Regions from separate parts of the Geobacillus sp. B4113_201601 genome, predicted to be linked through region 2. Evidence: a T-box and tRNA genes for the amino acid it is inferred to sense, from the RefSeq annotation. Region 2 holds a T-box; the other holds one or more tRNA genes.
The links. The T-box of region 2 lies ahead of ileS (isoleucine--tRNA ligase). A T-box ahead of a tRNA ligase gene usually reads a tRNA of that ligase, here a tRNA-Ile.
Positions count from the first base shown of each region.

Region 1 (4,447 bases), on a different contig from region 2:
ATTCAACAAATTTGAATGCCATTTATTTGTCACCAGCCACACATCATATAAACATATAATCATACACTTATATAATCAAAAAAATTAACCTCCTAACTCATCCTCACTAATCCATTGCACTTCTGCATCTGAATTCATTATTACTCCTGTGTTCATCATCCTTTTCAAATATTCCTCATCAAAATTATCTTTAACGATAAACAATGACGCATTTTTAGGAACTTCCACAATTTCACTATCTTTAATATAAGTAATCTGCTCTTTCATTAACATTCATCTTATCCCTCCAATGTCTTCAATATCTATTCACCAAATAGTGCAATTCCCTTACCAAAATACACTTCACTAAATAATCCAAATCCTCACCATTGCCACTTGCTTTGTATTCTTTAAGACTTAGCCTAATATATCCATCAAATTCAATATCATCGCCTTTATATGTAAAATGAACAGTTACACCTTCATTGTGATAAATAACTTCCTCAATATTAATCATCACTTCACCCCACAAAAAGACTTACACTCAAAGCAATAACACTTGCCAATACAACACTCAAATATCTGTTTTTATTCTCTCGGCTTTCATCACTGAACAAGCCCATGCCAAACAACACGATTAAAATAAACAATAAAATTTGAAATGCAAGTAACATTTTCTTCCCTCCAAATAAAAAAGCACCCGATAAAACGGATGCTTTAATTAAATCATTTCAAGCTTTTACAACTTATTCAAAGTCTCTAAACGATTTTAATACTTTAACATTGCTAAGTATCGTTTTAACTAATCGATTTACTTCTTCTTTAATTTCTGGATTGTTTTTAATGGCGATATCTTTTAATATCTCAATATCTGCCTCTATTTCTTTGACAGCATTTAAAAACATTTGTTTTTTCTCATCATTACTTAAAATTTTAGCTTCCATCACATTCCCTCCCTTCCGTCTACTCAATTCAACGAAAAGGTAAGGAATTCCTTCTACATCATCAAAATCTTGGTGGACTCGGCAGGACTTGAACCTGCGACCTTCGGATTATGAGTCCGCTGCTCTAACCAACTGAGCTACGAGTCCAAAAAGAAAAAGACAAAACACCTTCACATCATGTCAATAAGTATCATCGTCAAAGCCGACAAAACAATATAAACAGGAAACGCATCAATCACCCAATCCACATACATCTCAAACACTTGCTTCATTTTGCTGATCATTTTGTTCACCTTTCTTTTGTTCTTCATATTTTCGTCTACACTCTATACTGCAAAATTTCTTATTCTCATTAACTATGTATTCATCACAAAACAAGCATTTCTTCACGATATGTCCATCGGTTGCGATTTCTTCAAACACAGAATACAAGTCATACCTACGCATAAAATTATGTATTTTCGTATGCTGCCCTTTTTCTAAAACAAGCAAGTTTTCTGGACGATTATCCGCAGGATTCATATTAAGATGATGCACTTCCTCGTTATCCCTTAACGGTCTACCCAACATCTTTTCAGCTACAATGACATGCTCATATACATATCCTTGCCACTGTCCACGCCTAATGGCTCGCGGATGGTTAGGCATATATACAAGTATGTATCCATTGGATATTTTATCCTTCTTTGTTTTTGGTTTCGTATCGTTCGTCAATCTTATTCACTCCAATCCAATCATCAAACACACATTGCCCACATTCCATCTGTCCAGCTTCTTCATATTTGATATATATTCCGCATTTCTTACAAACAAAATAATCAGGAATCTGTATCATCACATCACCTTTTCCCATTCGATTCGAATTTCTCTGTCTTCAATCATCCGTTTAGCAACAAACTGATAAAACCCATCATCAAACGGAACATCATTTTCATCACACCGCAAAACATATTCAATATACGCTTTTGAATATTCGGGATAGCCCTCGAAATAACTTTTAACATTCATTTTGAAGATTTTGTCTGCAAATAACCACGCTTCCGTTTCTGTATCAAAATGCTTTCGAAAATCTGGATTCCATTCATGCGTTTGTTTATCCCAAAAGTAGATATCATTCATGTAGAAAAATCGCTCTAAAAAATCACCCCACGCAGTCAATGCGTTGACAAAAGAACGAAACTTTTCATTCTGTGCAATCCTTGCAGCCATTTCCTTTTCAATAAATCCTTCAACGTCACATTCGTTATACGGCACAAACACATATTCACCATTCACAAGAAACACATGATGTTCAGGAGGAGCAACGATCATTCCTCGTCAGCTCCTTTCTTGAACTCCGGCACTTCAACTTTTGGCATCGAAAAAGTACGCAATGTATTTACCTTTATCACATCTTCCATCGCTTTATCCATCGCTTTTGCAAGCTTTTCTTTATCAACTTTTTCAAGAGCCTCTTGTAATTTCGGATTAGGTTTCCATGCTTCAATCAACGATTTATCTGCCGGTTTCCATTCCTCAACATTGATCTCTTTTTTCACTTCTTGTTTCGACTCAATCAACATCTTCACTAAGCGCTCCAATTGCTCCAATCGCTCATGAACCGACCGAATATCTTCTTCAAATCGCAAAAGGAAACGTTTCGCAAGTCCATCATAGAGTTGATCATTTGCACCTCGTGAAGCATGATACATGAGTTCTTCAAATTTTTCGTAATCCATTCTCATCGCTTTTTCTCCTTTCGTTTATTAATTTGTTTTTGTTTTTCTTCGTGCTGTTTTTGATACTCTCTAAGCAACTCATCAAATGTCTTTTTCCTTTTCTTACGCTCAAATTTCATTCAATCACTCCGTTTAAAAAAGATGAGGCAGGAAACGAATCCTGCCTTTGAAAGGGGTGGTGATATGACTAATAATGATTTGAAAATACTGGAGATATGTATAAATGGGTTTACAGTATGGTGTCTATGCATATCTTTTACGAGCGTGCAATAGACGGGCACTAGCATTTCACTAGCGATGCGCTCAAGTCACTTATCGCCAATAAGTGTGTACACACTAACATGACGTATATGTGTGCATTCAATCTACGAAAAACAATGATATTCCGAACAGTTCTTCAATCTTTGCAGCTGTCTTTTTTGATGGCTTCCGTTTTCCGTTTTCAATCATGCTATACATTGCTTGTGTAACTCCAATTTGTTTTGCTACATCTTTTTGTGTCATACCAAGAAGGATTCGTACTTTTTTGATTTTGTTCATCACCTCACTCACCGCCTTTGATACAATCTATACAATGTTAACTTTTATAACCAACACATCAAAAAAGAAGAAAACGGCCGGAGCGTTACCGACCGTTTCAAGGAGAAAGAAAATGTGGAGGAATTTTAAATACCAATCGTTGCTGATGTAGATAAGAATTGAAAGAGAACTATTCCCGAAATGGCAAAAGGATATAAAGAAATGAAGCTGATGAAGTTATTCGTAAAGCATTCTTTGATATGCAAACCACAAAAGAATCTCGTATTGCTGAAGTTGAAGAAGTAGCTAAACAAAAAGTTGAAACAAAAAAGGATGGCAAGTTATTTCATATAACCAACCATCCTCTATATATAATATCGTAAAAAATACAACTAAAATTTTTAATTTAACATATTTTAACTAATTAAGTCAATAACTTTTTCATGTATTTCTCGTTCAACAATCGTTTCACTCGTTCTTTTCAATGCTTTTTCAGCCCCAATCAAATACTGCACCAATGACTTATTCACGATACGGACGAATTTTTCTTTTTCTTTCTTCGTTGTGACTTCTTTTTCACCTCTCCAGTATGGCATAAACCATTTCAGATCTCCAACACTCATATAATCAAATAACGCATCTAATACACCCGTACTCAAGTCCTTTTTGTTTTCATGCGCCAATTCAAATGAAATATCCTCTTCTTCATTCTCACGCAAGAAATTCATCGTATATGTATAGAGCATCGCTTCATCATCTGTGACATGCTCCAAAATATTTTTCGTATACTTCACGAATGTTTTAATTGTTTGATATGTATTTGTCTTCATCATGACACGATATGTACGAAAATGGAGATACTCTGCTTTAATTCGATTTAATGCGGACTGGAATATTTTTGATACATTTTGCTGTGAACCGCCCATCTTTTCTGCAATCTTTTGTTGTGTCCAGCCCGATTTCATATATGTATATACTTCAAGCTGTTTCTTAGAAAGAATACTCTCCAGTCCACCAACAAACTCTAAAAATTTCTCATATGTTTTAGCTTCTTCACCTTTTAGCCATTCCTGATACATCTGCCAATCAGAAATATTCACTTCATCATCTTTGTCACTGTGTGATACCACTTCATTTTCTGATACAATATTCATATGATGATTCCGTTTCAATTCATCAATCACAATATATCTCATTCTATCCTCTGCCCAACTGATGATTTCAGATGGGCTTCTTTTTGTATCAGCCGTTTCAAACACTTCTACAATTGCATGAAGCAAATACTCA
Region 1 covers NZ_LQYX01000019.1:1,763-6,209, forward strand. The annotation lists gene B4113_RS02670 (hypothetical protein) at 1-22, opposite strand, end outside; gene B4113_RS02675 (hypothetical protein) at 85-273, opposite strand; gene B4113_RS02680 (hypothetical protein) at 296-496, opposite strand; gene B4113_RS19820 (hypothetical protein) at 501-653, opposite strand; gene B4113_RS02685 (hypothetical protein) at 726-923, opposite strand; tRNA gene B4113_RS02690 (tRNA-Ile) at 994-1,070, opposite strand; gene B4113_RS02695 (HNH endonuclease) at 1,179-1,637, opposite strand; gene B4113_RS02700 (hypothetical protein) at 1,758-2,234, opposite strand; gene B4113_RS02705 (hypothetical protein) at 2,231-2,647, opposite strand; gene B4113_RS02710 (helix-turn-helix transcriptional regulator) at 3,002-3,181, opposite strand; gene B4113_RS02715 (hypothetical protein) at 3,577-4,447, opposite strand, start outside.
Region 1: it has a tRNA-Ile gene. The T-box ahead of ileS (isoleucine--tRNA ligase) is inferred to sense a tRNA for this amino acid. The anticodon was not compared.

Region 2 (4,447 bases):
GGGTTTGGCCGCTGCAAGCTAATGGCTGTGGAAGGGCCGACAAAGAAAGAGCGCTGGCTCGTGCGCATCGGTTGGCAAAAATAATCAAATGGCAGCAGGAAATCGGCAAACCTTGTCGAACAAAGAAGAAAAGGAACGATGAAGACGGAGGTGGCCGCTGTGCCGTTAACGCCATTGGATATTCACAACAAGGAATTCAGCCGTGGATTTCGCGGATATGATGAGGATGAAGTCAACGAGTTTTTGGATCAAATCATTAAAGATTACGAAATGCTCATTCGCGAGAAAAAGCAGCTCGAAGATAAAGTAGCGGAGCTGACAGAGAAGCTGAACTATTTTTCCAATATTGAGGAAACGCTAAACAAGTCGATTCTCGTCGCCCAAGAAGCGGCTGAGGAAGTCAAGCGAAACGCGCAAAAAGAGGCGAAGCTGATCATTAAAGAGGCGGAAAAAAACGCCGAGCGCATCATCAGCGATGCATTGGCGAAATCGCGGAAAATCGCCCTCGAGATCGAGGAGCTGAAGCGGCAGTCGAAAGTGTTCCGCGCCCGTTTCCGCATGTTGGTCGAGGCCCAGCTCGATATGATCAACAGCCGCGATTGGGACGAGCTGATGGAGTATGAAGCGCCGGATTGGGAAGAAGGGGCGAAAGAACCGCTGTCACAGCCTTGACGAACGGAAGGCATTTCCGCTATAATAATTGGCAAAAAATCTCGCGGCTCGTTTGATCGCCGTTGAGGCACAGCTCTTCACGTTTCTGTGAAAATGCAGGCCTGACGCGGATTTTCATCCCTGGGTGGAGGGCAGATCACTGCCCATGGATCTTTTCCGTGAAAATGCCCGCCTGACGCGAGATTTTCATCCCCGGGTGGAGGGCAAACCATTGCCCATGGAACTTTTCTGTGAAAATGCAGGCCTGACGCGGATTTTCATCCCCGGGTGGAGGGCAGATCACTGCCCATGGAACTTTTCTGTGAAAATGCAGGACTGACGCGGATTTTCATCCCCGGGTGGAGGGCAGATCACTGCCCATGGATCTTTTCTGTGAAAATGCCCGCCTGACGCGAGATTTTCATCCCCGGGTGGAGGGCAAAACGTTGCCCATGGAACTTTTCCGTGAAAATGCCGCACGGACACGGGATTTTTATCTCCGGATGGAGGGCAAACCATTGCCCATGGAACGGTTCCGTTCTAAGTGATTGGCAAAATCTCCGCCTCAGCCGCCGTGGGAGGCGGTCGGCTTTTTTCCGTTATGAATTGCGAATAACCATCAACGATGAAAGGGACAGTAGCTCTTGCACGACCGGTCGCAGCGAGCCGGGGATGGTGGAAGCCCGGCACCGGCGCAAGAGTGAACATCACCCTGGAGTTCCATGCCGAAACAACGAGTAGGCCATGGCGCGTCATTCCCGTTACGAATGAAAAGTGGGCCTGTGCCTTTGCATGGCCAAAAAGGGTGGTACCGCGAGACCGTTCTCGTCCCTTGCCGGGAGAGAACGGTTTTTTATTTTATATTGTTCAAAGGAGGAGCAGCGATGGATTACAAAGACACATTGCTCATGCCGAAAACCGAGTTTCCGATGCGCGGCAATTTGCCGAAGCGGGAACCGGAAATGCAAAAAAAATGGGAGGACATGGACATTTACCGGAAAGTGCAGGAGCGGACGAAAGGCCGGCCGCTGTTTGTCCTGCACGACGGCCCGCCGTACGCCAACGGCGATATTCATATGGGGCATGCGCTAAACAAAATTTTAAAAGATATCATTGTCCGCTATAAATCGATGAACGGTTTTTGTGCGCCGTACGTGCCCGGCTGGGATACGCACGGCTTGCCGATTGAAACGGCGCTTACGAAACAAGGCGTCGACCGCAAATCGATGAGCGTCGCCGAGTTTCGCAAGCGGTGTGAGCAGTACGCGTATGAACAAATCGACAACCAGCGCCGGCAGTTTAAACGGCTCGGGGTGCGCGGCGATTGGGACAACCCGTATATCACCCTCAAGCCGGAATACGAAGCCCAGCAAATGAAAGTGTTCGGTGAAATGGCGAAAAAAGGGCTCATCTACAAAGGACTGAAGCCGGTCTATTGGTCGCCGTCGAGCGAATCGGCGCTCGCCGAAGCGGAAATCGAATACAAAGACAAACGCTCACCGTCAATTTATGTCGCGTTTCCGGTCAAAGACGGCAAAGGTGTGCTGGACGGCGACGTGCGGATCGTCATTTGGACGACGACGCCGTGGACGATTCCGGCGAACTTGGCGATTGCTGTTCACCCGGACCTGGACTACCATGTCATCGACGCCAACGGGCAGAAATACGTTGTCGCCGCCGCCTTGGCCGAATCGGTGGCGAACGAAGTCGGCTGGGCGTCGTGGTCCGTCGTTAAAACCGTAAAAGGAAAAGAACTTGAGTACGTCGTCGCGAAACATCCGTTCTACGAGCGCGATTCGTTGGTCGTCTGCGGCGAGCACGTCACGACCGACGCCGGCACCGGCTGCGTCCATACGGCGCCAGGCCACGGGGAAGACGACTTTGTCGTCGGGCAAAAATACGGGCTTCCGGTTCTCTGCCCGGTCGATGAACGCGGCTACATGACCGAGGAAGCACCCGGGTTTGCAGGAATGTTTTACGATGAGGCGAACAAAGCGATTACGCAAAAGCTCGAAGAAGTTGGAGCGCTCCTGAAGCTCGGTTTCATCACCCACTCGTATCCGCACGACTGGCGGACGAAGCAGCCGACGATCTTCCGGGCGACGACGCAATGGTTTGCCTCGATTGATAAAATTCGCGGCCAGCTCCTTGACGCCATTAAGGAAACGAAATGGGTGCCGGAATGGGGCGAAATCCGCATCCATAACATGGTGCGCGACCGCGGCGACTGGTGCATTTCCCGCCAGCGCGCCTGGGGTGTGCCGATTCCGGTCTTTTACGGCGAAAACGGCGAGCCGATTATCACCGATGAGACGATCGAGCATGTGTCGAACTTGTTCCGCCAATACGGTTCGAACGTTTGGTTTGAGCGCGAGGCGAAAGACTTATTGCCGGAAGGATTCACCCATCCGTCAAGCCCGAACGGCATCTTTACGAAAGAAACGGACATTATGGACGTCTGGTTTGACTCCGGCTCGTCGCATCAAGCGGTGCTCGTCGAGCGCGATGATCTCGCGCGTCCGGCTGATTTGTACTTGGAAGGGTCTGACCAATATCGCGGCTGGTTTAACTCGTCGTTGTCGACGGCGGTCGCCGTCACCGGCAAAGCACCGTATAAAGAGGTGTTGAGCCACGGCTTCGTTTTAGACGGCGAGGGGCGGAAAATGAGCAAATCGCTCGGCAACGTCGTCGTGCCGGCGAAAGTGATGGAACAATTTGGCGCCGACATTTTGCGTCTTTGGGTTGCCTCCGTTGACTATCAGGCCGACGTGCGCATTTCTGATCATATTTTGAAACAAGTGTCGGAAGTGTACCGGAAAATCCGCAACACGTTCCGGTTTATGCTCGGCAATTTGTTCGACTTCGATCCGAACCAAAACGCCGTTCCGGTTGGGGAGCTTGGCGAAGTCGACCGCTATATGCTGGCAAAGCTGAACAAGCTGATCGCCAAAGTGAAAAAAGCGTATGACAGCTACGATTTCGCCGCCGTCTATCATGAGATGAACCATTTTTGCACGGTTGAGTTGAGCGCGTTCTATTTGGATATGGCAAAAGACATTTTGTACATTGAAGCGGCTGATTCGCGCGCCCGCCGCGCCGTGCAGACGGTGCTGTACGAGACGGTTGTCGCGTTGGCGAAGCTCATCGCCCCGATTTTGCCGCACACGGCCGATGAAGTGTGGGAGCATATCCCGAACCGGAGAGAAAACGTCGAAAGCGTCCAGCTCACCGACATGCCGGAGCCGATCGCCATCGATGGCGAAGAAGCGCTGTTGGCGAAATGGGATGCGTTTATGGATGTGCGCGATGATATTTTCAAAGCGCTCGAGAACGCCCGCAATGAAAAAGTGATCGGCAAATCGCTGACCGCCAGCGTCACGATCTATCCGAAAGACGAGGCGCGCAAGCTGTTGGCGTCGCTCGACGCTGATTTGCGCCAGCTCCTCATCGTCTCGGCCTTTTCGATCGCCGATGAGCCGTACGACGCCGCACCGGCCGAAGCCGAACGGCTTACCCATGTGGCGGTCCTCGTTCGCCCGGCCGAAGGCGAGACGTGCGAGCGGTGCTGGACGGTGACGAAAGAAGTCGGCGCCGATCCATCGCATCCAACGCTTTGCCCGCGTTGTGCGCACATTGTGAACGAACATTATTCCGCGTAGCGAAAAGCGGCAGGTTGCCTTGGGGCGGCCTTGCCGCTTGCTTTTGGTGGAGGAAAAAAACCAAAACGATGGTGTAAAAAGCGCAATGGGATCAGAGGGTTTTTGTCAAGAAAAAGTGCAGGATGTTGCAGTGTATA
Region 2 covers NZ_LQYX01000121.1:109,581-114,027, forward strand. The annotation lists gene B4113_RS17050 (RNA-binding protein) at 1-84, shown strand, start outside; gene B4113_RS17055 (DivIVA domain-containing protein) at 160-672, shown strand; T-box leader at 1,268-1,487, shown strand; gene ileS (isoleucine--tRNA ligase) at 1,536-4,310, shown strand.